Regions from separate parts of the Pradoshia sp. Z3_51 genome, predicted to be linked through region 3. Evidence: a T-box and tRNA genes for the amino acid it is inferred to sense, from the RefSeq annotation. Region 3 holds a T-box; the other regions hold tRNA genes.
The links. The T-box of region 3 lies ahead of argS (arginine--tRNA ligase). A T-box ahead of a tRNA ligase gene usually reads a tRNA of that ligase, here a tRNA-Arg.
Positions count from the first base shown of each region.

Region 1: it encodes a tRNA-Arg, which carries the amino acid that the T-box ahead of argS (arginine--tRNA ligase) is inferred to sense. The anticodon was not compared.
Region 2: it encodes a tRNA-Arg, which carries the amino acid that the T-box ahead of argS (arginine--tRNA ligase) is inferred to sense. The anticodon was not compared.
Region 4: it encodes a tRNA-Arg, which carries the amino acid that the T-box ahead of argS (arginine--tRNA ligase) is inferred to sense. The anticodon was not compared.

Region 1 is NZ_JBZAJC010000004.1:407,180-414,660, reverse strand. Features, by position in the region: gene AC4BHA_RS11285 (sugar-binding transcriptional regulator) at 1-217, opposite strand, end outside; gene AC4BHA_RS11280 (glutaredoxin family protein) at 361-600, opposite strand; gene rpoN (RNA polymerase factor sigma-54) at 646-1,938, opposite strand; gene AC4BHA_RS11270 (alpha/beta hydrolase family protein) at 2,192-2,992, opposite strand; tRNA gene AC4BHA_RS11265 (tRNA-Arg) at 3,415-3,486, opposite strand; gene clpP (ATP-dependent Clp endopeptidase proteolytic subunit ClpP) at 3,783-4,385, shown strand; gene AC4BHA_RS11255 (amino acid permease) at 4,732-6,156, shown strand; gene AC4BHA_RS11250 (immune inhibitor A domain-containing protein) at 6,326-7,481, shown strand, end outside.
Region 2 is NZ_JBZAJC010000003.1:253,795-261,275, forward strand. Features, by position in the region: gene AC4BHA_RS08400 (DUF1292 domain-containing protein) at 51-320, shown strand; gene AC4BHA_RS08405 (esterase/lipase family protein) at 823-2,385, shown strand; gene AC4BHA_RS08410 (NAD(P)/FAD-dependent oxidoreductase) at 2,579-3,796, shown strand; tRNA gene AC4BHA_RS08415 (tRNA-Arg) at 3,996-4,069, opposite strand; gene AC4BHA_RS08420 (metallophosphoesterase family protein) at 4,250-4,762, opposite strand; gene AC4BHA_RS08425 (XTP/dITP diphosphatase) at 4,759-5,364, opposite strand; gene rph (ribonuclease PH) at 5,411-6,148, opposite strand; gene AC4BHA_RS08435 (GerMN domain-containing protein) at 6,293-7,384, opposite strand.
Region 3 is NZ_JBZAJC010000006.1:123,198-130,678, forward strand. Features, by position in the region: gene arcA (arginine deiminase) at 1-303, opposite strand, end outside; gene argR (arginine repressor) at 535-990, opposite strand; T-box leader at 1,133-1,343, shown strand; gene argS (arginine--tRNA ligase) at 1,396-3,081, shown strand; gene AC4BHA_RS13155 (hypothetical protein) at 3,161-3,784, opposite strand; gene AC4BHA_RS13160 (Crp/Fnr family transcriptional regulator) at 3,870-4,556, opposite strand; gene AC4BHA_RS13165 (GGDEF domain-containing protein) at 4,971-6,098, opposite strand; gene rodA (rod shape-determining protein RodA) at 6,342-7,481, opposite strand, start outside.
Region 4 is NZ_JBZAJC010000001.1:304,831-312,311, reverse strand. Features, by position in the region: gene fbp (fructose-1,6-bisphosphatase) at 1-1,034, shown strand, start outside; gene AC4BHA_RS01405 (hypothetical protein) at 1,108-1,314, opposite strand; gene AC4BHA_RS01400 (copper resistance CopC family protein) at 1,672-2,250, shown strand; gene AC4BHA_RS01395 (copper resistance D family protein) at 2,254-3,342, shown strand; gene AC4BHA_RS01390 (hypothetical protein) at 3,882-4,373, opposite strand; gene AC4BHA_RS01385 (hypothetical protein) at 4,380-4,796, opposite strand; gene AC4BHA_RS01380 (DUF6944 family repetitive protein) at 5,019-5,618, opposite strand; tRNA gene AC4BHA_RS01375 (tRNA-Arg) at 5,993-6,066, opposite strand; gene AC4BHA_RS01370 (STAS domain-containing protein) at 6,213-6,701, opposite strand.

The DNA of each region.
Region 1 (7,481 bases), on a different contig from region 3:
CAGTCATTCCAGAGCTCGCAATGAGTATAAGATTTTGGTTTTTCAAAAATTCCACTTCGCTGCGCAAAATCCGCTCCGTAATGTTCAAAGTCAGTGATAAGCTTCGTCTGCCTACCGGCTGCAGAGTACGAATCGTTCTTAAGATATTGTATCTTTTTTGCATGACCTCAAATATATCTGGAATTAATTTCTTCTGTAAATGGAGTATTCCGTCCATATCCTTCAAACTCCTTTTATACTTTGGTCATTTTTTGTCCTAGCTAGACGTTTAGCGTCCCAGTTTATGTAAAAAAAATAGCTCCTGATGTAATTCCATTCTAACAGGAGTTTCGAATAGTTGCAAGGTTCTAAATGTGAACATCACGTTAAATAGCGACGAATCTCATCTAAATCTATACGACCGTATTGAATAACCTGATCACTGATTTCGACTACAGGAATCATAAGCCCATATTGTTCCAGTAATTTATCATTGGAATATATATCGACTTCAAGGAGAGTAAACGTCATTTCTCTTTGCAAAATTTTCAAAAGATCCTTTGCCTCTTCGCATAATGGGCAATTCTTTTTTGTATAAAAATGAATGATTGGTACACTCACTCTCTTTCCCCCTGCTCTTTCTTATTTTCTACATTTATAAATTAATTATTCACTAACCTCATATCGTTTTCTTTTTGAAGAAGATGGTATATGAAGCAGAGTCCGATATTTCGCGATTGTCCTCCGTGATACAAGAATACCAAAATCATCCTGAAGTTGCTTTGCAATTGCCTGATCCGATAAAGGTAATGTTTTCTGCTCTGCCTTTATCAACCGCACTATTTCTTGCTTTACTTGTTCTGATGAAGAGTCTTCCAATTGAGTGTTCGGGATGCTGCTCGTAAAAAACATTTTCATATCATAAGTCCCAAATGGCGTCTCTACCACTTTGTCTCTAATCGCCCTGCTTACTGTGGACTCATGCACATCAACCATTTTGGCGATTTCCTTCATAGTTAATGGCTTTAAGGTGACACTTTTTCCAGTATCAAAGAAGGCAGATTGCTTTTCCATGATGGCATAAGTTACACGCCTTAAAGTTTGCTCTCTTTGCTCAATAGCCTTTTTTAGCCAGTTAAGCTCCAATTTCTTTTCGTACATATACTTTTTAGTTAGGTCATCACTTCCATTTATAGGGGAAGTAAATTCATTCGTTTTAAATCTTCTCATTGATAAAACTTTTACAGTGGGTACTCCTTTTGAAACAGAAACACTTACATCCGGTATGAAATATTGGAATTCACCACTATTAAAAGCTGAACCAGGTTTGGGGTTATATGCCTGTATTAAATCAAAAATGGATTGAATATCTGCAATTGTTACACCAACCAGCTTGGCAAGCTCTTTCCACTTTCTATTCACAAGCATATCGAAATGATTAACCAAAACCTCTTCTAGTGGCAGATCATCGATATAATCACGTTTAGCCTGTATGAGCAAACATTCACTTAGATTCCTGGCACCCACTCCGACAGGCTCCAATGCCTGCAAAACAGATAAGGCAACATCCCATTCTGCATGACTAACCTCCACAAGGGATCGAGCTTCCTCAAAGGTAATACGTAAATATCCATTTTCATCGATACAATCAATCAAAAACAATAAAACGCACTCTTCCCTGTCGGTTAATACTTTAAATGGAATTTGGGATCGTAAATAAGATTTTAATGAAACAGTCTCCTCACTGATTTGATTGATTGATGAGTCGCCATATGATCTGCCTGAGACTTTCGGATACTCGTCATCTATTTCAATTAACGGATTCTCAAGTGCTTTTCCATCGATATAGGCAGCTAATTCAATTGCCGGGTATTGAAGCAAGTTTATTGCCTGATTTAATTCCGGCGTCATCGTCAGCTTTAACTTTTGTTGCTGGTACAAACCAAACTCTACGTTCAAATCCCTGCCCCCTTATAATAAATCGCTTACATTAATAGTAGTAAATAGGAAGGAGCAGAGCAAGAAAAAGGAGGATATATTTACAAAATATTGAATTGACATTAAGGCATAAATTTGAATTATAACTTCATTTCTACTAATGTATTTTTCTTAATCTCTGAAAAAACAACTACATAAGATTAAGTTCTTTTAGATGAATTGCATATGGAAATACTGAAGACTAATGTTGGCTCTACCGTTTTACGTTATTAACTTATTTATCTTTAAGTAACAATATATTATCTCTAACATTGGATAATCTAGGGCCTGCCATAGGCTCATTATTGGCAATTAACTTTAATCCTGAACGAATAAATGGTACATTATCCATCACGATTGCGTTGTGTCTTTTTAAACTTGTATTAATAATGATGTTGTTATTTTTCACCTTTTTCGATAAAAATTGATTCAAACTTAAAGCTTCCAGATATTGTTCATCTCCGACTCCGGTATATAGATAGATAGTCGTATTTAAATAATTTTCTTCTATATAGAGAGATTCATTAAAAAATATTTCATTGAAATACGTTTCAATTTCTTTATTACTATCTGGAAAGAAAAGTGATTTGTATTGCGCTAAATGTAAATCAATATAATCAACGGTATGTACTTGTGGTACTATCGAATATACATGGTCAATTTTTGGGTTTATTAATCCATACAACAATGCCCCAGTCCCACCCTTACTACTTCCGAAAGATGTAACTGAGGTGTAACCTTTGGAAGTAATAAAGTCCTCTAATTGTTTGTTGAACTCTTCAATAATACTTCTACCGGAATCGAACATATACCAACCGTAGCTTTTTGAAAAATAATCTTCAATATAGAGGTAATCAGCATACGTTCTTTCGCTAAGTTTATACCAGTTATATTTACTGTGTGCTTCAATGATCTCTTTTTCATCAATTTGATTTTTTAATATCTTATCAAACATTTCTTTTGAGATCCTACCAGCACTTTGGAAAATAATAATTAACTTTTTTGAATTATTAGAAACCAACTTCCCTTGTATCATCAACTATCCTCCAGGTGTATCATTTCTATCCAATTAATTATATTATAAGGAATATTTATAAAACAATATCTAAATAGTTAATAATAAACTGGGGTATGCTTTTTAAGATATTAATACCTCTTTTAAAAAGAGGAAAGCTGAACCATAAAAAGTATTCCTATTCAACTCAGATATAATGATAATAAGTCAAACCCTAGTGTTACTTTAGCCTTTTAGCGTTTTATAGAAATTCTTTAATATCCTGCATGGGACATTCAGAATCAATCTCCTTATTTAGTAATGTGTCTCTTTACAATCATCACAAAAGGTTAGCCATGGTTATATGCATGGTATATGCCCAGAAAATAAAAACACCTCTACGCAATAAAACAGCGCAGAGGCAATAAAAGCATAAAATGTTAAATTTCCCAAAAAATATTATACGCCCTCGGAGGGAATCGAACCCCCATCGTAAGAACCGGAATCTTATGTTCTATCCATTAAACTACGAGGGCAAAATGTTAGCCTACAAAATTATATTATAAGGAAGAGAAAGTCTTTTTGCAAGAACTATTCCTTAGGTTTATAAGCCTTTATGTTGGGTAAGATGGATATCAGGGATTATTTTGTTTCCATACATAGAATCAGCTGCAAATTAAGCGCAGACCAATCAGATAAACTAGACATCAGTCCTTAATAAAAAACATATAGTAATGTAAGCGTCTTTTGTTTGACCTTTATTGACCATAAAGTGTATGATAAAGTCAAAGCCAAATGTATTATTTTTTTACATATAAGGAGGAGAAAATAAATGAATTTAATTCCTACAGTTATTGAACAAACAAATCGCGGGGAACGCGCATACGATATTTATTCCCGTTTATTAAAAGACCGGATTATCATGCTTGGAAGTGCAATTGATGACAATGTTGCCAACTCTATCGTTGCCCAATTATTGTTCCTTGAAACTGAAAACCCAGAGAAAGATATATATCTTTACATCAATAGCCCAGGCGGAAGCATCACAGCTGGTATGGCAATCTACGATACAATGCAATATATTAAACCAAAGGTTTCTACGATCTGTATCGGTATGGCTGCTTCAATGGGTGCATTCCTTCTTGCTGCCGGCGAAAAAGGAAAGCGTTTTGTGTTACCAAACAGTGAAGTGATGATTCACCAACCACTTGGCGGAGCTCAAGGACAAGCGACTGAGATTGAAATCGCTGCTAAACGCATTCTCTTTATGCGTGAGCGCTTAAACAAAATTTTGGCTGAACGTACTGGTCAATCTTATGAAACAATTGCTCGCGATACAGAACGTGATAACTTCATGACAGCTGAACGTGCGGTAGAGTACGGATTAGTTGATAAAATTATCACCCGCAATGTAGTAGAAGAAAATAAAAAATAATAAACTGATTAAGAGCTGTCGAGATATTCGGCAGCTCTTTTGTTTTATCAAAAAAATAATGTAGATATCCCCCTCTACTCCCCTACCTCACAATATTTTAGTTCTCTAATTGTTTATCACTTTACCAAATTAAAGTTTGATGTTAATATGAAAGCACAATTTAATAATTAGTCATTCTGAAGAGAGTTTATTGTGTTGAATTTCATACTTAACAATCTCAACCAATAAGCCACCGGAATGATCAAATTATAATTCGGGTATAGAATTATAACGATTTGTACCACTAGCAATAATTTATCTTATTATATTTTTCGCATATTTTTGAAAACAGAAGGGGTCTTTCATCATGAATAATAAAAAATGGGGATTTTGGATATTAACCATGTTTGTTGTCGGCAACATGGTTGGTGGAGGAATATTTATGCTTCCGGCAAACCTAGCTGGTGTTTCTAGTCCGTTTGGAGCATCAATGGCCTGGATCTTAACAGGAGCTGGAGTATTAATGGTTGCTCTTGTATTTGGAAATTTGGCTATCAGAAAGCCGGAATTAAAAACGGGACCGCAAAGCTATGCTCAAGCCATGTTCAGTTCACCAAGGAAAGGGAAAATCGCTGGTTATAGTATTGCTTGGGGTTACTGGGCTGCTAACTGGGCTGCAACGGCATCAGTCATTATCTCGTTTGCCGGGTACTTATCTACCTTCTTCCCAATTATGCAAAGCCAGTACATCCTTTTTTCAAGCGGCAATTTTGATCTGGAATTAGGGAAATTCTTAAACTTTATGGTATGTACAGTTATGCTGTGGGGCATTCACTTTATTCTCTGCAAAAGCTTTAACAGCGCTGGAAAAATCAATTTGCTGGCAACCATCACTAAAGTAATTGGGTTCGCCCTTTTTATCGTCGCAACCATTTTCATATTTGATTCTACTAATATAATGAACGGTAAAGAATTCATCGATGCATCTGGGGTTTCCCATTCATTGGGTGGACAAGTAAATAACGCAGCTATTGCCACGCTATGGGCCTTCATTGGGGTAGAAGCTGCTGTGATGCTATCTAATAGGGCAAAGTCTCAGACTGATGTGAAAAAAGCGACAATCACCGGACTGATTATTGCCATTGCGATCTATATTGGTATAACACTATTAACAATGGGCGCTTTATCCCAAGAGGCATTGCAACAGTCACATAAACCTTTGGTTGATGCTCTGCAAGCTGCAATCGGATCTAGCGGTGCTTATATTTTAGGATTCCTTGCCTTAATTTCATTATTCGGATCCACAGTCGGTTGGATTGTCGTTAGCTCCGAGGTACCATATCAAGCTGCTAAATCCAACTTGTTCCCGGCATTCTTCGGAAAAACGAATAAAAAAGGAAGTCCAGTCAATTCTTTGACTATCACAAACCTTTTAACGCAATTCTTTTTATTCGCTACTGTTTCCGGAACGATAATGGAAGCTTATGAATTCGCAATGGTCGTTGCTACATTAGCTTACTTAATCCCGTATTTCGTTAGTGTTCTTTATCAGGTAAAACTGATTATTACCGGTGAAACATACACAGGGATGAAGCGATCACGATTGATAGATGGCATAATAGCGATAGTGGCTCTTGTATACACCCTATGGGTAATTAAAACCGGAACAGCCGACTTAAAAACCTTCTCGCTCGGTATAGGTTTATTTGTCCTCGGTCTTGTTCTCTATCCAATCCTGATGAAAAACAAGAAACCAAAAGAAATTTCTAGAAGTTTGACAGAAGATAGATAATCATAAGACGAAACCACTCTTTCAAAAAGGGTGGTTTTTTTATGTCTAATTACCCACTTCTTTTTCCTCAACTACTCCTAATCTACCATTTTCTACTATTAAAGAGGTTTTTTAACAGAATAGTTAGAATATTTATAGATGTTAATTAAAATTAAGAGGAGGAAACCATTTGCGAGGAAAATCTATTTTGGCATCGGCCTTCGCTGCTGCTTTAACATTCAGTGCCTTTGCACCAGCCACTTCTGCTCACCAAGTTTCGACAATAAGTAATCATGCTGCAACCGAGACCAGTCATAATCATTCAGTTACCTATACAGGAAGCTCTTTTGATTTAAGCATTGCCAACGAGGAACGATTAATTAAAATGCTTAAAAAGGAAGGTGTTATCAAGAAAAATGCAACAGATAAAGAAGCACAGGCACAGTTGAAAAAGTACCTAAAGAAAAAAGAAGAAAACGCTAAAAAGGACTCATCAAAAAAATTCGATAAGCAAATAAAAGAGTTGCAAAAGAAGTGGAACAAAAAGAAAAAAGGTAAAAAAACTGGCAAAGGTTCCAAACCTAGTAATGGTGTTGTTCAACCAGTAAAAGAAGAGAAATATAAAGGGTCTGTAGTAAAAGATAAAGTTTTGGTTCTGATGATTGAGTTCCCTGATTACAATGGTGACAATGTCAGACCAGAGGATACAGACATGTACTATCAAGATTATACTAAGGATCATTACCAACAAATGATTTTTGGTAAAAAGGGATATACAGGTCCTAACGGCGAAAAGCTAATTTCTATGAAGCAATATTATGAACAGCAATCTGGCGGTAGCTATACCGTAGATGGTGAAGTAGCTGGTTGGTATATGGCTGAAAAACCTGCTGCTGAGTATGGTGGAAATATTCCCACACCTGATGGAAATGACAAGGATGCACGTAGCCTTGTAGAGGAAGCACTTGAAGCTGCAGCAAACGATCCAAATGTAGATTTTGCTGAGTATGATCAGGAAGATCGCTACGATTATGATGGGGACGGCAATAAACGCGAGCCAGATGGATTAATCGATCACTTAATGATTGTCCACTCTGCTGTAGGTGAAGAAGCAGGTGGCGGCACACTGGGTGGAGATGCAATCTGGTCCCATCGTTCGAATTTGGACGGGATATTCGACGGGATATTCCCAATTGCTAATACGGAAACAGACATACCTTACTGGAATGGACAAATGGCTGCTTACGATTACACAATCGAACCAATTGATGGAGCTGCCGGAGTATTTGCCCATGAATATGGTCATGATTTGGGTCTACCGGATGAATATGATACGCAATACTCAG
Region 2 (7,481 bases), on a different contig from region 3:
CAATAATGGATATACTAAGCGGACAAGTAAATCGTTAAAGGAGTAATCAAATGGCGAAAATTGAAGTGGGAGAAATCCTTGTATTAGAAGGCGAAAATGGACAGGAAGAAGAAATTGAAGTACTAGGTACATTGGATGTAGACGGAGCAGAATATGCTGTTACCGCACTCGTGGAAGAAATCAAACTCGAAACAGAAGAAGATATGGAAATATTCTTTTTCCGTGTTGACGAAGACGGTGAACTTCACGAAATTGAAAGCGACGAAGAATTCCAAAAGGTCGCAAGTGTACTTGAAGAGAATATGAAACACTCTCATTAATTTACAGGTAATAGGTTGTCCCAAATGCATTAATAGCATAAGGGACAACCTTTTTTTGTGAATTCAGTCAAGATCTACATATAGACCTAGGTGTTGACTGTGAATATACTTAAATCCCAGCCATTCAAGGCCCATTCCGTTTTCATCCTTCAATTTCCCACGTACAGAAAATCTCTTAGTTATTTTTTCTTTAATAACAGTATTTCTCCTCTATGCTTGTATGCCACATTTAAATTGTAAAAAAAGTCAAAATGATTGTATAGTTAAATAGATAAAGATTGTATCTACCGCTCTCATTATGACATTTAATAAATGTTTTTATCTAAAGAAACCTACTCTGACTACGTTTTATCAACCAAAGAAAACTCCTCTTCCAGATTCAAAGAATCTTGCACACATAATTATTCCTAATACATTTTGAGCCATTTGCTTCAGAATACGAAACCTCTAATCATCATAAAATTATTTTTGTATTAAAAGACTGATTTGAATGGAGGATCATATGAAGGATACGATGAAGAAACGGATTGGTGTTATTCTATCAGCTGCGCTTCTTTTCTTACCATTCAGCCTGCCTACAAAAACCTCAGCCGGCAAGCTGAAACCACCTGATGAAACCTTTACGCCAGGCCAATGGTTCCTGGGTGAACGGCCGCCGAATTTAAATCCAGCTAAACCTCCGATTGTTTTTGTCCAAGGGAAAAATGGCAGTTCAACCAGTTGGTACGGTGAAACAGAATATCATGGCGTGAATGATATGTATACAAAGGCGTATGAAGCCGGATATCAAACCGCCTTTGTCCAGCTTTATGATGCAGCCGGAAACGGGTCGGAAAATCAGTATACGAACGGAGAATTACTTGCATCGATGCTAGCCGATATCTCCCGACACTTCAATGGCCAGAAAGTCAACATCATCGCTCACAGCAAAGGAGGACCAGATACTCAAGCAGCCCTAGTACACTATGGAGCCCACCCCTATGTCGGCAAGGTTATTACACTAGGTTCACCACATCGTGGTTCAGAGCTGGCAGACCTGGCATATAGCTGGTATGCTGGGTGGCTCGGAGATTTGCTTGGCCAAAACGATGCTGGTACCTATTCTTTGCAGCTTGGGGAAATGGCGAGATTCCGCTCTGTAACGGATGGGCATACGAATAGAAACAAGAATAAGTACTATACCGTGGCAGGAACGGATCATGGACCTGCTTTCTCCGCTCTATCCTTGGGAGGCGCCTATTTATCTTCATACGGGGCTAATGATGGATTGGTCACTGAAACAAGCTCCAAACTATCCTATGGTACACATCTGTTTACAGACAGCTCAATTGACCATGATAATATTCGGATGGGCTCCAAGGTGTTTTCGCGGATTGAGCCTTACTTGCGTTCTGCTACTGTCACACAAACTAAAACCACAACAAATCTTCCCAATCAATATGAATCAGCTATCCAAAACACATCGTCCCACTATATTCATGGGGATGCCTTAGCCCAAAATCAACTTGTAAAAAAAGAGATCTATATTCCTGAAAAAACTACCGGTACAATCTCGATCTATACGGCCCACTCAACAACAGGTGTCGAATTGATTTCACCAGATGGTACCATCATCCCCGCCTCTAAGCCGACTGTCGATCAGATACTTTTTTCCGGTGCCAGCTTATATACCTTTTATAACAAAGAATTCACTCCTGGTACATGGACGGTACAAATAAAGGCAACGGAAGCTGATGATGCCTATCTATTAGCCTCTACCTTTAACGAAAAGGAAATATATAAACTGGAGATGGCCGGAACAGGCAAAGCAGAGCTGACGGACTTCACCATCCGTGCCCCTAAGCATTCCGGAACAGCTAGCTTCTCAATTAAATTAATCGACAAAGACGGTATCGAATTGACGCAAACCGTCCTCCCTAAGACAACCAACGGAATAGATTTCTCTGCCAAACTGCCAAAAGTGCCGAAGCCAGGTGTCTATAATATGACAGTCGATATCAAGACCAAGCATCCTAACGGAAAAGAATCTGTTCGCACGTTGGTGAGATCTGTTTATATTGATTAATGTGTATATACACCCCTCTTATGTTTCTTTAATAAGAGAGGTGTTTCTTTTTTGCTTATTCAGATTATAAAGTGGTCATAATATATTTTTTAAGCTCTCGCTCCATCCAATAATCTTACACTTTGATACAGGTATACTTTCATTTCAGCAGGGAATTCTATTTCAAATCACCTCTATAAAAGGAGCACGGATTATGAACCTGCAGAGCGGCAAATATTATTGGCAAACAACTTATCCTAATCCTCCTGTATATCCATCGTTGGAGGAAGATATACTTTGTGATGTTCTTATTGTTGGGGGAGGAAGTTCAGGGGCACAGTGCGCCTACCTTTTAAGCGACAAAGGACTTAAGGTGGCTGTAGTTGATAAACGAAGGATTGGTACCGGCAGCACAATGACCAACACCGCCCTCCTTCAATATTTAGGAGATAAGATGTTGTTTGAGTTGATCAATTCCTTTGGGGAAGAATCAGCCATTTACCATACAAAATTATGCGAGCAAGCCATTTCTGAAATTGAAGAAACATCGAAAAAACTAAATTTAGATTCCGAGTTTACACGAAGGGATAGCCTCTATTATGCCAGTGATCCCCAAGGAGAGACGAAGTTACAAAGGGAATACGATTATTTGATCAAGCACCACTTCCCTGTCGATCTGCTTAACGAAAGCCAAATTAAAGAGCGTTACCCATTTTCTAAGCAATCAGCCTTGTATATCCATAATGATGGGGAAATCAATCCATTTAAATATAATCATGGCCTGATTCAAGCAGCCCATCAAAAGGGTGTACAAATATTTGAGGATACAAAAATAACCGGTAAAAAATTCAATAAGGAGTATGCTACATTTTTTACAGACCGTAATCATTCCATCACAGCAAGAAAAGTCATCATTGCTGCTGGATATGAAGGGCTCGAATTTAAAAAAGATAAGGATTGTCTTCTGACAAGTTCATATGCTGTTATCACCAAACCGGTTGAAAATCTTCAGCAATCTGAATGGTATAAGCAAACATTAATTTGGGAAACAGCACGCCCATATATCTATATGCGCACAACTGCAGATAATCGGATTATCATTGGAGGACTTGACGAAAACACAATCTATCCTGAGGATCGTGATTCAAAAATTAATCATAAAAAGACGAAGCTTATTGAAGAATTTAATAAGCTCTTTCCCGATATAAAAGCTGAACCCGAATTTTATCTTGGAGCCTTCTATGGCGGGACACACGATGGACTTCCTCTTATCGGTCAATATGACGAATTTCCACACTGCCATTTTCAATTTGCCTATGGAGATAACGGACTTGTCTATAGCACTGTCTTGTCTAAAATCATCACGGATATCATCACAAAAGGTTCTCATCCAGCCTTTAACTTATATAGTCAGAAACGGAGGGAAAGGTAATCCAAATAGGTTATTTGTATAATTTCAATATTAAATGTAAAAAAAGGCAAAACCAACTTTAAAAGGTTTTGCCTCTTTCTTTAATTAACGGACTTGGATGAGAATTTGTCTATACCATAGATTTAATCATTCTAGCTTCATACTTATTAGATTTAGAAACAAAAAACCTCTTATGAAAATAAGAGGTTTTTTTTACTAGCGTCCCAGGAGAGATTCGAACTCCCGACCGACGGCTTAGAAGGCCGTTGCTCTATCCAGCTGAGCTACTGGGACATGTTTTTAATTTTTTTACGTTGTCCTTAACGACATTTATTATTATATAATCACTTTATTTATAAGTCAATAACTTTTTTGAAAAAGTTTTTTATCTTTTTAAAAGTGAAGGGAAGGGAAGGGAACTCACAAATCCTGATCTGTATATTCCCTTCACTTACTATACAACTTTTTTTTGATTTAGGAAAGTGTTGTTTTCAATTGCCAGCCTGGTAATTTTTCCCCAGACATTGTGTAAAAATCAACGATTGCATTCTGACCTTGTTTTTCGAGAATCACATAGGTTTTATACTGACTTCCTCTCGGTAGACGTATACTGCCGGGATTAATATACAGGCAGTTATCAATTTTTTCTGCACCTGCTATATGAGAGTGGCCAAAACAGATAACATTCGCACCAACCTCTCTCCCTTTCAAGCTAATATTCATCAACGTAGATTTGATATTGTATAAATGCCCATGTGTAACAAGTATTGACCAGTCTTCAAGATGTGCAATTAAATCCTCCGGAAAGTCCTCTCCGAAATCACAATTACCTCGTACAGTTTGATAATACTGAATTACTTGATCATCACGAGATAATTCTGAATCCCCGCAATGTATAAACAGATCGACCTCTTCTTTATGTCTTTCATGCAAAACGTCCAATTCTTCCAGTAAGCCATGGCTATCACTGACAATTAAACATTTCATAGGAATTCCACTACTTTTTCATTTAGTACTTTCTCTAATTCTTTTAAAGCATTCGCTCGATGGCTGATTCTGTTTTTCTCCCCTGCTTCAAGGTTCGCCATCGTTGTTTGTTTTTCCGGCACAAAGAAAATAGGATCATATCCGAAGCCATTCTCGCCATCCGGCGCGTCAGCAATGATTCCCTCACATGTTCCGGAAACTGTAATAGGGTCCATCTTCGGACCGACAAGTGCTATTGCACAATAAAAACGGGCAGTTCGTTTTTCTTTAGGTACACCCTCTAGCTCATTAAGAACCTTTTCATAATTAGCTCTATCATCTTTTCCTGGACCTGCATACCTTGCCGAAAAAATACCCGGACGTCCATCCAATGCATCAATGACCAAGCCAGAATCATCAGACAAAACAGGCATATTCATAAGCTCGGAAATAGTGTTAGCCTTCAAAAGAGCATTTTCTTCAAATGTGCTTCCTGTCTCTTCAACATCAATCGCATTCTCAATATCTAATAGGGTAATAACCTTAATCCCTTTTGGGGAAAATAATGCTTCAAATTCTTTTGCTTTACCTTTATTTTTGGTTGCAATTAAAACGGTATTCATATTCAACTTCTCCTCCCAAGAGAAAAATCGTATAAATTGGTACGCTTTACTGAATTTTAGCTGCTATATCTCCCAATGACTCTTGCTGTACAGTAAATAATTGCTGTAAACCTTCACTTGCAAGGTCAAGTAATTCATTCAATTGATGTCTGGAGAAAGTCGCTTCTTCTCCGGTTCCCTGAAGCTCCACAAATTCCTCTGCGCCTGTCATAATGACATTCATATCCACTAAAGCCTTAGAGTCTTCATGATAATTCAAATCAAGAACCACTCCAAGCTCCTCAATCATCCCGACTGATGTGGCAGCTAAATAGTTTTTAATCGGATAAGAGCTAATTTTCCCTGCCTCCTGAAGCTTATCGAGCGCAATCGCCATTGCAACGAATGCACCTGTAATCGAAGCTGTTCTTGTTCCTCCATCTGCCTGAATCACATCACAATCAATCCAGATTGTTTTTTCTCCAAGCGCTTCCAAATCGACTACCGCACGTAAAGCGCGCCCAATCAAACGCTGGATCTCCATCGTACGTCCAGTAACTTTCCCTTTAGTTGATTCGCGCATCGTCCTTTGCTCTGTTGCACGAGGCAGCATTGAATACTCTGCCGTAATCCATCCTTTTCCTTCTCCGCGCATAAATGGCGGAACACGGTCATCTACACTGGCTGTACAAATCACCTTTGTATCACCGATACTGATTAACACCGAGCCTTCCGGGTGTTTAATATAATTTGTTTCTATATGTACGGGTCTTAATTCATTCTTCTTTCGACCATCAAATCTCATAGGTACCTCCTAAATGTATACATCATGCTTAGTTTAGCATACCCTAAATCAATAAAAAAGCACCCTGTCCAAACAATATTGCCATTTATGTCCAAATTAAAAACAGGCAAGCTCCTAAACGGAACTTGCCCATCTTTTTCACTATTAGTATTTACCTGTATTGACGGTTTCAGGTCGTGTTACCGGTTCCGATAGCTTCTTGCCATCTTCCTTCAGAAGCTCACCCTCTCCATTTACCTGAATCGCCACTTTCTTTATATCTTTTTGCTCAGTAAGAGAAAGCACCAGTTCATTTAATAAATGGCCGGATACTATTTTCTCCTCCCCATCAAAGCTTGAATAAATAGATTCATTAAAATTAAGTGTAACCACGCCATCCTCTATTTTAGGTTCCTCGACTAATGCAACATCAGGTCTGAACTCCGTAACAAGCGGAGAGGAATAACCCGGACCTTTAATCAGGCTGCTGACTACGGCTTCTACATGGTCATTTTCCTGATTACTGATTCTTTTTGTCACTGGTACATAATAATAGTTATCTGTTTCACCGGACATATAATAAACCGTAACAGGACGTGTATTCATAATATCGGTCGTGTCTGTATGATCGTTATTAATTCCCATTAATCTTGATGTTCCGTTTTGTATTGCTATTTTATTAACGGGCATCTCCTTTAATGCTTGCCCTTCGATTTGCAATTTTACTTTCTCCACTTTATCAAATTGCGTTAAAGTCCAAGTCACTGACTCCAGAATTTTCGTTTCATCCTCTTTTTTATATTCCTTAAACTCTTTAGAAAAATCTACGGTGGCTACTCCATCCTTAATGTCTACACTTTTAACAGCAGTATCTGACGGCAAAACAGCTTTGAATCCATTCGGAAGCATTTGTGATACCGGGCCGTTCGTCACTAAATATTCCACCGCCTGCTTAGCTACACTTTCTGTATTTGGCAATGGAATGGTTTGTGGCACAATATATCCATTTGCATCCATTAAGTATAATTCCGTTTGAACCTTTAATGCCTCTTCATTCTTTCCTGCCTCTTCGTTGGTGTTAACACCCTCCTGATTGACAACTTCTTCTTCACCCTCTGCCTGCTCCTTCAAATAAGTAACATCCTGTGGCGGATCAATTTCTTCTTTTTTTGGTAAATCGAACAAGCCGCAGCCTGACACTAAAACAGATGATATAAGTACCGAAGCAACCAATGTTGATTTTGTTCGTAAAGGCATACACCATTCCTCCTAAGACTGTTTGTACTACATATATACGGGGCTTGGCTCATTTTATACCTTTATAGGCAGAAAAAAATTATGGATTAAAAAAACC
Region 3 (7,481 bases):
TGTACCCTGTACCTTTGCATTGCTTTCTTCAAGCATGCGGCTAACAAATTCCTCTTTCACTTCAGGATTTGTAAGAGATTCTGCAGCAAGCTTCTCAAGGTATAAAACTTCTATTCCTTGATCTCTTAGTGTATTAGCAAAATAATCGTGCTCTTCCTGAATAATCGGCAAATAAGGAATATCATCAAACAATAGTCTCTCCAGATATTCCGGAGTAAGATTTTCTACTTCTTTTCCGGGACGCTTTAACATTACAGTTTTTAAAGTGCCGATTTCAGAAGTAACATGAATTGGATTTGTCATATTGCCTTTCCTCCTGCACACCTTATTTTTCTTACATTTTTAGTGTAAAGGAACGAAAAAAAGAGATTTGTGATTTTTTACACACAAAAAATGTGTAAATCCTCACATAAATCTCTTTAAATAGAAAAGTTTATGTATGAATATTCAATTAATTGTTTTTAATTTCCTATTATTTCGCATAACTATGTATATTTTTTTGCATATCATACTTGAAATATAAAAAAATATTTCTTATAAATTTGCAACTGTTCTTAACCTTTCTTCCAGGGCCTCTGCTTGATGGATTGTACGGCAAATAATCATACAGGTATCATTCCCACATATAGTTGCCGCCTTCTCTTCCCACTCAAGTTCATCTAAAATTGCCCCAAATGAGTGGGCATGGCCAGGTAATACTTTTAGGATAATAAAATATTCTATTCTTTCAATATTTAATAATGCGTCTTGCATTTTTTTACGTAGTTTCATTGTGTCATTGTACTTATGATCTCCGATAAATCCATACTTCGTCCCTCCGGTCTTAGATGGATATTTTACCAGGCTTAATTCCCGGATATCTCGAGAAATGGTGGCTTGTGTAATATGCAACCCTTGCTTAGATAATTCTTCGACCAGCTGTTCCTGAGTTTTAATTTCATTATTCTGAATTACCTGCTTAATAATAGCGAGTCTTTTTTCCTTATTCATAATAAAATACTCCTTTTACTAAGTTCTATAATTCTATTTATACTCATTTGTGCATAGATGAGCAATATATTCATACAAAAGAATATTTTGTATTGACTTTCTATTCGGAATTTCTATACTATTTGTATATAAAATAATAAAGATAATATTTATGATGAAGAATAGTACTTAAAATACAAATTATAGCGAGCCGGGAATGGTGAGAGCCTGGTATTAATGGTTTTAAGGAACGCCCTTCTGAAATGCTCATTCGAACAACTTTAGTAGTTTGGGCCGGACTTTTCCGTTATAAAGTTAAGGTGGTTCATTAGAACAAGCAGAGTGGTACCGCGGGTTTACAGCCCGTCTCTTAAAGATTTTTAAGAGGCGGGCTTTTTTTATTATATTTTACTGGAGGCTGAGGATATGGATATAAAACTAGATGTAGCTTCTCATATGAATGAAGTACTAAAAGGTGACTTAAATCTTGAAACATGCTTGTCTTTGGTCGAAACCCCAAAGAACAAAGAGCATGGAGATTTGGCATTTCCCTGTTTCACTCTCGCAAAACTGTGGAAGCAATCTCCGCAGAAAATTGCAGTAACATTAGCTGACCAACTAAAGGATGAACGTTATGAGGATGTAAAAGCTATTGGACCGTATGTTAACTTTTTCCTCGATAAAAAGTCTATCAGTGAAAGAGTAATGAATACGATATTAACTGATCAACATCAGTACGGCACACTTTCTCTTGGACATGGTGAAAATATCGCAATTGATATGTCTTCACCCAATATCGCCAAGCCCTTTTCGATGGGGCACCTTCGCTCCACAGTAATCGGAGCCTCTATAGCCAATATTATTAAAAAATGCGGTTATACCCCTGTTAAAATTAATCACATTGGTGATTGGGGCACTCAATTCGGAAAATTAATTGTAGCCTATAAAGCTTGGGGAAATGAAGAAAAAGTTAAAAAGAGTCCCATCAGCGAACTTTTAAAGTTATATATTATCTTTCATGAAAAAGCCGAAACAGAACTTGAGCTAGAGCAACAGGGACGTGACTGGTTCAAAAAGCTGGAAGATGGGGACGAAGAAGCCACGAAATTATGGAAATGGTTCAAAGAAGAATCCCTGAAGGAATTCGAGAAAATATATGAGCTGCTTGGCATTCAATTCGACTCTTTTAATGGGGAAGCTTTTTATAATGATAAGATGGCAGAGGTTATAGAAATAATTGAGAATAGCGGCCTGCTTGTAGAAGATCAGGGTGCCATGGTAGTCAAATTAGAGGAAGAGGGATTAACACCTTGTTTAATCAAAAAATCCGATGGTGCGACTCTTTATGTAACACGGGATTTATCAGCTGCTTTATACCGTTACCGTACCTACGACTTTGCCAAGGCTGTATATGTAGTCGGAAATGAACAATCCTTACATTTTAAACAGCTTAAAGCTGTTTTAAAGAAACTTGGATTTGACTGGGCTGACGACATTTCACATGTACCATTCGGAATGATTATGAAAGACGGCAAAAAAATGTCGACTCGTAAAGGAAGAGTGGTCCTCCTCGAGGAAGTGCTGGCCGAATCAATCGAGCTTGCTCGTAAGAATATTGAGAATAAAAATCCTGATTTAAATAACAAAGATGAGGTTGCAAGACAAGTAGGCGTAGGAGCTGTTATATTCAACGATTTGAAAAATGACCGTATGAATAATATTGAATTCTCGCTCGAAGACATCCTAAAATTTGAAGGTGAAACTGGTCCCTATTTACAATATACAAATGCTCGTGCCCATTCTATTCTTAGAAAGGCCTTTACTCCTGCTAGTGCATCAGCAGGCTTGAGTGATGAATATAGCTTTGATATTGTAAAGCATTTGCTGGCATTTCCATCCGTGATTGAGCGGTCTTTCAAAAAAATGGAGCCATCCGTTATTGCTAAATACTTGATTGACTTGGCTCAATCATTTAATCGCTATTATGGACATATACGCATATTAGAGAATGACAGTGAATTGCAAAATCGCTTGGCTTTAATAAAATCAATTACCATCGTTCTTGAAGAAGGCATGCATTTATTAGGAATGGAAGCACCGCAGGAAATGTAATCCCAGCTAACCTTCAATAAAAAATATCGGAGAACCGCTTCTATGATACACGGTTCTCCGATATTTTCTATTAAGACCATTATGATTGAATTGTAAATTCAGGTACCCCTTCGAAAGCGGCTAATTCATCAGCTGTAAATTGCACTCTAATCTCTTTTTTTTCATGAACCTGTAAATAAGCTGTTACTTGTTTTTCTTTCTTTACCGAATCGGAAACAGGAAAATGCAACGTTACCTGCTGTGATTGATGCTCATAATTTTGCAGTATAATTTTGCATTCATACAGATTACCTTCATCCTGCTCTTCTATTGTACATTCGCTTTCCAAATATTCTATAGCATTAGCTCCATTCTCAGCAGCATAAATATACGTTTTGGCAGAAGTACTTAATAGACTGTTAATTACAAAAGGAATAGCAAACAATAAGACAACCAAGAATACCGGTTCAAATTTCATATATTTCTTTAAAATCTGAGGATGCTCCATAAATAGCCATTTCAAAAATAACAAGATTCCGCTGACCTGAATGATAATGGATACAATCCAAACATAAGAGACCCCAATCTCGGCTGTAACAGGAATAGAGTACGCTTGAAACAGTTGATGGCCTATAGTTTCATCCTGACCGGGCCATTTCAGTTGTAATACTAACCCCCAAATAAATATAACTGCTCCCAGTGTATGATAGGAAGTTTTGATCACATTACCCCTCCATCCCTTTAGTATAATATTCCTATTATAGTAGGGAGATGGAGAGATTTTCAATTAATCAGTTCATAAATTTTCCTCATATAACTTCTTCTTCAAAATATTCAGGTTTATGAATATGAAGCATTCGATCTTTTATGGATAGAATCTGATCCTTCTTTAATTTATTTACGACCATACTTACGGTTTCTCTGGAGGTTCCGGACATAACAGAAATTTTGGTTGTTGTAATCGGACAGTTAATACGAATGACCCCTGATTCTTCTTCACCCAAATCATTCATTAAATAATCAATCGTATTCAACACTCTTACATGTGCACTAGGGGTCATAACGTTTTTAACTCGATTTTCTTGTACCGCAAGCAACTCATTGACTTGTAGGATTACTTTTTTAAGAAGTGCAGAGTTTTTTGCCACAATACTTTCGAATGCATCCGCTACCATATAGAAGACCCGAATATCTGTTTCTGCAACGGCACTGTGATTGTAGTCCTCATTTTTAAATAAGCCCATATAAGGAAAGACCGTGTTCTTTTTGACGTAACTTGTATATAATAAGCTACCCTGTTGATTCGATTTTTCAAGCATAACAAAGCCTTCAAGCAATATATATATCCTGAGTCTCGGATCTCCTTCAAAAAATAGATATTGACCCTTCTTATATGTTCTTTCATATATAAAAGGCTCCAGTTCTTTTATCTCTTTTTCTGATAAGCACGAAAATAGGTCAACTTGTCTTAATAATTGAATTGCTTTTGCTTTCATTCGAACACCCACTTATATGTATTGTTCAGTTTACTATCAATTCTTCTATTAAATTCAGCTTGCAAACAAAATATGTTTAGAGCTGATAACAATATAAAAATCCCTTTAAGGCAAGATTCTACTTAACCTTATTTCACTCCATTGACATACAAACATATCTGATGCTGATCGATTGGACCTTATCCTTGCAGTAATATAGTATGGGAGCGAGTAACCATACGTATGATTTGAATATAGTTTCTATTCTATTACTATCAAAATGTATAATATCTCTTCTTTAATATTATCAAAAAATTATATTAAAATAATTAAAAGTAGATAAAAAAACAAAAAAGTATGTATTTTTAATAAATTCATTATTAAAATACATACTTTTTTATCACTCTATCCATATTTATTTAATTGGAACGTCATTTACACTCGCGCAGCACTACTTATTTTTGCCTGATTCAATTCAACATTTGCTTCTTCTATAAGAATAGAGTAATCTAAATTGTCTGTCGCTACCCGTGTAGACGCTCCTATAAATACAGTAAAATCATTTATATTGGATGCTGATTTATTTTCATCTGTCAGCTGAATAAGCCCATTTCTTAATTCAGCTTGCCTCTCTCTTATTTGTTTACCAAATAGTCCTGAAAAGATGACAGCAAATCTGCTTCCCTCTATATGAGCTACAACTCCCTCTCCGTTCACTGCCTCGCATAATTTTTTAGATACTTCCATTAATACATGGTCACTATAGGTAAATTCCTGATCCCTCCTATACTCCTTCGTATAATCAATTTCGATTAAATATAATGTAACAGGTGTTCCAGACTTTTTAGATTCAAGCCAAACCTCAGTTAAATAAGAATTAAAATAACGTCGATTTGGGATATTTAAAATATAATCTGTGAATGACATTTGCCGTAATTGTTCATTTTTTTCATTTAATAGTTTTATTGAATTAAATTGGTCAGTTATCTCACTGAATACGAGTACAACTGCTTCTATATGTTTATCTGCATTTAAAACAGGATTGGCACTAACTTCGAGCCAAATAGGCTGTTGAAATTTGAAATTTTTTATGCCTATAACTTCTTTTTCAACCGGTTTACACGTATTTAATGAAACCGATATTGGGATATCATTTTTATGCATTAGATTTCCATTTCTGTCTACGAGTCCCCATAGGCCATCAATCAATGATACAGAAGAAGCACTTTCAGCTGCTATTCCAAGGATCTCACTCCCAACTCGATTTATATCAATAATTTTCCCTTGGGAATCACTGATAATGATTCCATATAAAATCGAATTAATAGATTGTCCCCTCTCCATATCACCCACGTTTATTGGCTGTCTGGATATGTAATAGGATTGAAGACTAATAACAAAAATCAATAAACCAGAGAGGAGGATTGTTCCAAATTCCAAATGTTCATAATCAAATAGGATTACTATAAAATTCAAGCCTAATAACAAGAGAAACAGAGTGAGAAATACCGGATAATATCCTATAAATAAACCCGGTAATTTTCCATATGACTTTTGTCTCATTCATTCACCTTTTCTTTACATATTATTTATATAGTTCGCACTTATGTGGTTTTATATGACTATCTCTTTATTATAAAATAAAAAATAACAATAACTGCCATGTAACATATTCTTAAACTAAATATAAAATAGTAATTTATCATTCATAAAAAACATCTATTTTGAGCCATATTAGATTGTTATTAAACAAAAAATACCCCCTGCCGATTTAAGATCAGCAAGAGGTATTCAATGTTAATTTCCTTATGAAGATGTAGAAAACATGTATTTCTTATGATGGTATCTTATGCTGAATATTAATCCGAGCGCCATCATATTGCCGAGCAATGAACTTCCCCCATAGCTTAAAAATGGTAAAGGAATACCGGTAATCGGCAGCAAGCCGATCGTCATCCCAATATTTTCAAACACATGGAAAGTCAGCATACAGATTACACCAACACATATATAGGTATTAAAATCATTTTTAGTTTCAAGTCCAATTTTTGTCATGTTATAGATCAATAAGAAGAATAAGCTGATGACAATACTTGAACCAAGGAATCCGTATTCTTCTCCAATGACAGCAAATATGAAATCTGTGTGACCTTCTGGCAAGTAAACTTCCCTATTTCCAAATCCCTTACCGGATGTGGTGCCGGATCCAATCGCTAATAGTGATTTAATTAACTGGTATCCTTCTGAGGAAGTATAGTTATACGGATCAAGCCATGCATATATACGCCCAAATTGATACTGTTTAACATGGAAATATTTCTCCATAATATTTGGATGCCATACAACGAGGTAAAAAATAACTCCAACTAACAGTGTGCCACCGCCAAATATCGGTAAAAGCAATTTCCAAGTGATACCCGATACAAAAATCATCCCAACCATAATCGCAATCATGACAAGAGAAGTACCCAAATCGGGCTGTTTCATGACAAGCAAAATCGGAATAGCTGTAGTAAGTACGATTTTACATAAAAGGATGAAGTCCGTTTGAAGTGTTTTAATCCGATGCTTCAAATGATGATTTTGGATAAGAGCCGCCAACGCCAAAATTAGAAATACCTTCATAAATTCCGATGGCTGAATTGAACCAATACCAGGAAATCTAAACCAGCTCTTTGCTCCATTGACAACTGGAGCAATACTTGTTGGTGCAATTATAATGGTCATCAATAGAAATAAGCCAAAGAAGTATAAATACCAGCTCATTTTTTTCATTTGGTCAGCATCAAATCTCATGATCACAAATGCAAGGCTGATTCCTACGATATACCAGACAATTTGCTTTACAAGAAAGTTTTCGGCATATTGACCTGTCGTTTGTGCACTATATATAGCCATACAGCTTGTTATAAAAAGCAAAAATACAATAAATAGAAGACCATAATC
Region 4 (7,481 bases), on a different contig from region 3:
TAACGAAAATTCATCAAGCAATTGCGATGATTCAATTCAAACTCGAAATGCCTATAATAAAGAGACGTCCGTGCTTTAATATGTCAGATAGGCTTTTATTAGAGAAAATTGATTATGATAAAAATGAAATAACGATTTATGGGGAGACTTACCCTCTTGAAAACACTTGCTTTGCCACGGTTAATCCCGAACAGCCTGAACAGTTATTAGAGGAAGAACAGCAGGTTATGGAAAAGTTATTATTCTCAGTTCAGAATTCAGAAAAGCTCGCGAGACATATGAATTTCCTTATGAAGAAAGGAAGCCTTTATTTAAAATATAACGGGAACCTATTAATACATGGGTGTATTCCTTTAGATGAAGAAGGAAATATGGAGAAGATGACCGTCGATAATAACACCTATTCAGGTCGTGAGTTACTTGATGTTTTTGAGCAATATTTACGTTATTCTTTTGCACATCCTGAAGAGTCGGGTGATCTTGCGACGGATATGGTCTGGTATTTATGGACGGGAGAATATTCGTCACTCTTTGGAAAAAGAGAAATGACAACTTTTGAGAGGTACTTTATTAAGGACAAGTCAACCCATAAAGAAAGAAAGAATCCATACTATCATTTACGCGAGAATGAAGAAATTTGTCGCAAAATACTAGCTGATTTTGATCTGGATCCTGACACAGGTCATATCATAAATGGCCATACACCAGTTAAAGAAATAGAGGGAGAAAATCCAGTTAAGGCAAATGGAAAAATGATCGTAATTGATGGAGGTTTCTCCAAAGCATACCAATCAACTACAGGCATAGCAGGATATACATTGCTATATAATTCTTACGGTATGCAATTGGTCGCCCATAAGCATTTTAATTCAAAGGAAGATGTCTTACTTAACGGGACAGATGTTTTATCAATAAAAAGATTGGTAGATAAAGAATTAAAACGGAAAAAGGTTAGAGAAACCAATATTGGAGAGAAAATAATTCAGGAAATTTCAATATTAAATAGTTTAAGGGAATATCGCTATATGGATTGATAGCAGCTTGTACTTAAAAAACAGGAACAGTGTTCCTGTTTTTTTTGTTTCAGCAAAATCAATATGGTTAACTTTATACTTCATGTATCGGTCTTCCAAATGTGTTTATACCTATATTCTTTAATTGCTTTTCTAAATGTTCTGGCTTCACTTTCCTCTCTTGGCAGTAAGTTGGATAGTAATAAGGTGAGGCGACAGGTGCGTCTAAATTCAGCCACACTGAACAATAGATATTGTGAACATCTCTTACGGGTAAAAACTCTCCGCTTTCCAATTCCACATCATCATCTACACCATATTTGAATCTGCAGCAGGAACATATTTCATATGAACCCTCTTTAACTGTTTGGAATCATAATAAGCGGGTATATACAGACCTTTATGACCGCATACGGGGCAAATATATTTCATAGTTTATAATCTCCTTGTTCATTGTGTGAATTCTCAATAAAGGTAAATGACTTCTTTGTTTTCTTTATTTCCTATATTATAGTGAGGGGTTCCTTAAATTATCAAACCTATTGTAATCTATAATTTACAAATAAGTCTGAATACGCTTATCTTATTATTTGGGATACATGTAAACTTTGCAATAATTAGAATTGATTTCAAGAAATTACGAACAGGGGGAAATGTTTTGAAGAAAATTATACTAATCATCGCAGTACTGTTAATGGTTTCTTTTGTACCTGATGCTTTTGCGCATTCTCATTTAGAGAGTTCTACACCTAGTGACGGAGAAGTTATTTCAGAAGAGTTACGTGAAATAACATTAATATTTAGTGGGAAAATTGAACAAGGCAGTACTTTTAAACTATTGGATTCCAAGGAACAAGCTGTTTCAGTTGAAAATATTACGATCACGGACACTGAAATTACAGGAACAATTCCTGTTAGTTTGATAAATGGAAATTATGTTGTTGATTGGAATATTATTAGTGCAGATGGCCATCAAATGGAAGGGGAGTTTTCATTCGAGGTGAAAATTGCTGAGACTGAATCTCCACTAGCTAATAACGATGAGGAAGAACAAGTGAGTAAAAATGTAGAAAATCATGAAGGAAATCAAGATGGTTTAAATGAACAGGATTCGAATGAAAATGTTGCTAATGATCAAACAGAAAATGATATATCATCCAATCTCGTTCCTATTATTATCGGTGTTTTAATAGTCACTATTATAATCACCTTTATTGCATTAAGGAGAAAAAAATAAACAATGTCCTCTGTAATTTTTAGCGAAGTTGCCCTATATCTTTGTCTTTCCATATTAATGGGCAGTTTTATTCTATCCATTGTTCCAAACCATCATCGGCCTAGCATATCTGTAGGAAAGAAATATATGATCTTAGCTGCCATTGGTGTTGGATTATTTTCTTTTTCACCCGTACTCATTCGAATCTTGAACTTACAGCAAAGAGTAGACTGGCAGGGGAGAATACAAACGGTATTATTAACGTTCGAAATTGGCAAGGCATGGATTTTTACAACTATTGTGATGTTAATTTTACTCTTGTTTATTGCTAAATTTCACCAAAGAGAAGATTCTAAATACTCTTGGATTGGATGTATTTTAACCATTCTTTTGATTATGGGCCTTGCTTGGTCCAGTCATGCAAGTACATCGGAACAGATCATCGGTTTTTTAACTCATTTTGTGCATGTTACTGCTGTAACGGTCTGGGTTGGTATTCTATTTGTTATAAGTTGGTTCTCAAAAAATCAAGAGAATTGGCTGCAGTTTTTGCGATGGTTTACCCCAATTGCAATTAGTTGTGTCCTAGTGACAGCTGCTTCAGGAATAGTCCTTATGACATTTGTTATAGATCTATCGCAATATCCAAATTCTTGGATGGTTGATTATGGACAATTTTTATTGATAAAACATATTCTTATTATGGTGCTGCTTGCCTACGCTTTCGTTAATGGCATACTCATTCGACGGAGGTTAAGGGAGGACGAAACCTTTAATCCAGTTCCCTGGGTGAAAGCCGAAAGTATAGTAGCACTACTGATTTTTTCGGCAACTGCTGCAATGAGCCATCAATCACCGCCAAGTGCAGGTACATTGGAACATGAAGGATTATCTTTTCTATTCGAACTCTTTTATCAAGGTCAGTATTATTCAGGAATGGATGTTCAGATGAGTGTAAATTCAATCAGTATCTTACTTATTACTATTGCTTTTCTATTTTTAGCCTTGCTATTTTATGCGTTTATTAAAAAAGCTTCATCAATGATCACATTAGTGCTTAGTATCTTCTTTGTCCTTTCAAGCTATTTGGCTTTGATCATGAGTGTTAGTTAAAAGGGAATTATTATAAATTTTTCCGTAGGTTTTAAGTTAGCGATTATAAAATGAGTTTATTTTTAACAAAATGGGTGCCATTCATGAATGGATTGGCCTTTTTCTATATAAGGAATATATGTCGATGTACGGGCTACGCTGAAATTGAAAAAGCGATTAAATCGGTGATTAAACGTGAAGCAATAGAGTAACGAATAACTACAAAGTATTCATAGGGTGTGGTCATCAAGCAAAAAAGATTTAATCGCTTTGCCAACTATATTTTATATTCGTTCTTACGAAACGAAAGTCAGCAGAAGCATAATGAATAGGAACGTCCTAGGCATTTATAGGACGTTTTTATTAATGAGAAATATAAAAATTATTTATGGATATATGCATACAGACTATTAATTGCAATTTACTCACAACTATGCTCAAAAACATGTGGAGCTTATTGTATGGTACTATCTGAAATTATAAAGATAAGTATATAGCTGATTCGATTGTGAGGATATAGGATATATCCCATTGAGATAAAGAAACGTGTGGAAATACATTTAATTATATCTAGCATATAAAAAATTTTGTATATGACTAACTTCATTTTTTAATGAATTGACTAACGAAAATAAAGCATTCACATCATTTTGCAATAGGGTAATCTGGTTCTCGATTTTTTTAAATTGTTTGTTTTGTTCTTCCCTATATGTTTGCTCATTCTTTTCATTTAATTCTGATTGTTTTATATCCAGAAAAGTACCGCCAATAGATACTAAATCACCAATTGTTATAGTACTTGCTCCAATTAATGCAAGGATAAAACCTAAGTTGGATTCATTGGCCTGGTCAGGGGGGGGAGAAGAATCTGCCGTATTTTCTAATTGCTCTTCTTCTTCAATTTCCTCAACTTCGCTTGCCTCAAAGCTGATGCCGAGAACTGTAAGAAGGTTACCTATTGTGACAATCATTTGGCCAAATAAATCAACCTTATCTCCAAATTCAACAGGCAAAGATTCGATAAATTGATTTTCTGAGTCCTTTTTAATCAACTCTAATCACCTACTTGATTGTAGCCTGATTTTCTCCATAACTTTTAATGTAGTTTGATTTAAATCCTCTTGAATTCTTTTTAATGATGAAAAATCTTTCTCAAGTTCTATTTCATTTAATTCAAATAAATGATTCATACTATCAGTGTTAAATACGTTGTTTAGGCAATTTAGAATCCCTTGGAAGGATGATACTAGTTGAGTATGTTCAATGACTAAAAATGAGGGAGGAATTGTATTTTCTAAACAAAGAACGCTAGTCTGTGCAACATTTGCTGCATTTTTTAAATCTATATAGTATTGTTCTGGGTTTATGATTAAACCATTATCAGCAAACTGTGGATAGATTTTATTTGATATATAGACTAAGTTACCGCCGGCTAATTGAAGAGCATGCCCATATTGTTTTATAGTGTTTGCCATATCTTTTCCCCTTTGATCTATAAAGTAAGTTAAAACAATATATGCCCAAAGATTAAAGAAGTTCCAAGAGTATATAATCTGGATGCCATTGTGATTACAGATGTCTTTTTTCAAATGATTAATATATGAATTGTAATATTCCACTAAATAAAAAAGGAGTTCCAATAAATCGTCAACATGACTTTTTGGAACGCCTCTATTTATAAAGAAATGCAATTTTATCTATTTATAGTATACAACTGAATTAACGGTTTGAAATTTGGAAAGATCCGACTCACTTATTGTTTGAGCGATTGCTTGGATGATAGCACCAATAGCTTGTATCCAGCTGCCTATGGAATTGAATTGCTGTCTCTTAAGACTGGTTGATGGTAAAAATCCCGCTATTACTAACATATTAATCCCAATGGTTTGTAACAAACCTCCGAATGCATTATATAGATTAGCAAGTTTAGTGATTCTTTCCAATGAATACATAAAAGACAAAACCGTGCCCAATGCTTGTCCTTCATTTCCTATATTGAATACGGTTTGTTGTGCATTTGAATCACTAAATGGAAGGATATAACCGGCCACTTCTGCAGACAAGCCGCCCGCCTGAATTATATTACCAACTTTATTTAGTGTCAGGACGCTCTCAGTGTCAACCAGGACTGTCGTAGCCGCAAGCTGAAGATTGTAACCAATTAAATTGATATCAGATGAGGCCTTATTATCGAGTGATATAGGTGGTGTATTCCCAATAGCAGTTACAATTCTGCCAAACGCGCCTACCCACATTGCACCTGTTGTAATCTGTGTTTTGGTTTCTATTTGAATCACCAACTTAATTTGTGGTTTTAGTCATACACCATCGTATTCAAATATGTAAATTTATGTTCTGCTAAATTAAATAACGAAAAATTCATGCAGCATGGTCCTATTTCCAGAATTTCTTCAAGAAGGATGTAAATAAAAGTGATGAATATGAACTTTGTTTTTTATAATAGCGAGAAATTTGAAGGAAATGTACCTACTTATATATGTAAGCATAAAAGTAATAAGTTGGGGGGCTGCCCGACCAACCGACATTGGGACACCACTAGAAATATTTCAAAATGTATAATCTCATCTATTGTTTTCGGCAGATTATCGGCAAACGTTAGACAGCTACTTTACACACAAAAAAAAGCCTTGATAAATCAAGGCTTTTCGTACGTCCCAGAGAGGATTCGAACCTCCGACCTACAGTTTAGGAAACTGTTGCTCTATCCTGCTGAGCTACTGGGACTTATGTAAGATACTTTATAATTATAATAATTTTATTACTAAAGGTCAACTTTATTAACCAATTAATATTCTAAATTAATAAATATGGTTTTGTTTATTACGGAAAATGTTATAGGGTGTTAAATTCCATATCACTGAAATCTCGATCTATTTCAGTGATTCCTTTACCATAATAAGACCCTTTTCTTTCATTAAACATTCCAGTGCTGTTTTAAAGGTTGAGAATGCATGTAGTGAATTGGTAAAAGGTAATTGGGAAGAGACTAAGTCTTTTACAAATTCTGGTGATAATCCTACAACAAGGACTTGTATTCCCATCACTTTTAAGGAGGATATTAAGTTTCCTATATTCTCACCCATCAGTTCTAAATTATCACAATCTTTTAGAACGAAACCGGAAAAATCAAGTACAATGGAATCGATTTCTGAGTTGTTTACATAATTTAATATGATTTGAATAACCTGATCAAAGTAGGCTACTGAAACATCAAAAGTTAAAGGAACAAGTAAGGTGTCGGGTATGATGGAAGCAATCATCGGGACTGTAACTTTACGGTCCTTAGCTTCCAACTCCCTGACTTTCTCGGTTAAATCATTTATTTGCTTAAGAAGTAATTCTTTTTCGTTAGTCTCCATCTTCAACCTCGCTTATATAAAATATATACATTGACTTCAGGTATATTATTGTTTAATTCGGTAGTAACACAAGTAAATCCTTTATTTTTAAAAAAACTTCGAAATTAAACCGACTGATAAGAATACTATATATAAGTGTGGATTGTTTAGACCTAGAGTTTACATCTACACAGTATAAAAATATTTTTAGAGTACTGCTAAAGATTCTGTAGAGTTATATATTTGCATTTACGTATACAAAAAACTATAAACCCAATAATAATTTTGAAATGGATATTTTTATAGGATTATCTAAATTATAAACAAATAAAGGTTTATTGCCTTTTTATTAGGATTGTTTAGTACTCAAAGGATGTTATTTTAATAAAATATGTGAAAGTTTTTTGAACTTTTAGATGAGGTTTATTATATTCATAAGTGGTTTCATTTTATATTATCATTAGTTTTATGTTATAGTTTTTTCTAACTATATTATTCAAGGAGGCTTACTTGATAGAAGGTGAAAGGCTTAGAATGATAATCCAATGCAACAGACTCCTTTTAAAGATGTTTTTCAATAGAGAAGGATCTTCCGCTTAACTCTTCTTGAATCGTGTCCTACCATGGTAAGGAAGGATAACGATTAATTTCTACTTTTAATTATATTTTCACCCAATTTGAGAGCATATAACATTCTCGGTTTGGTCTTTTGCATGCAGAAGAGTATTTAGAGATTATAAGGATGTAACCAAAACTAATAACAAAACGTAAAAAACTATGAAACTAGTAAAAATTTTTAAA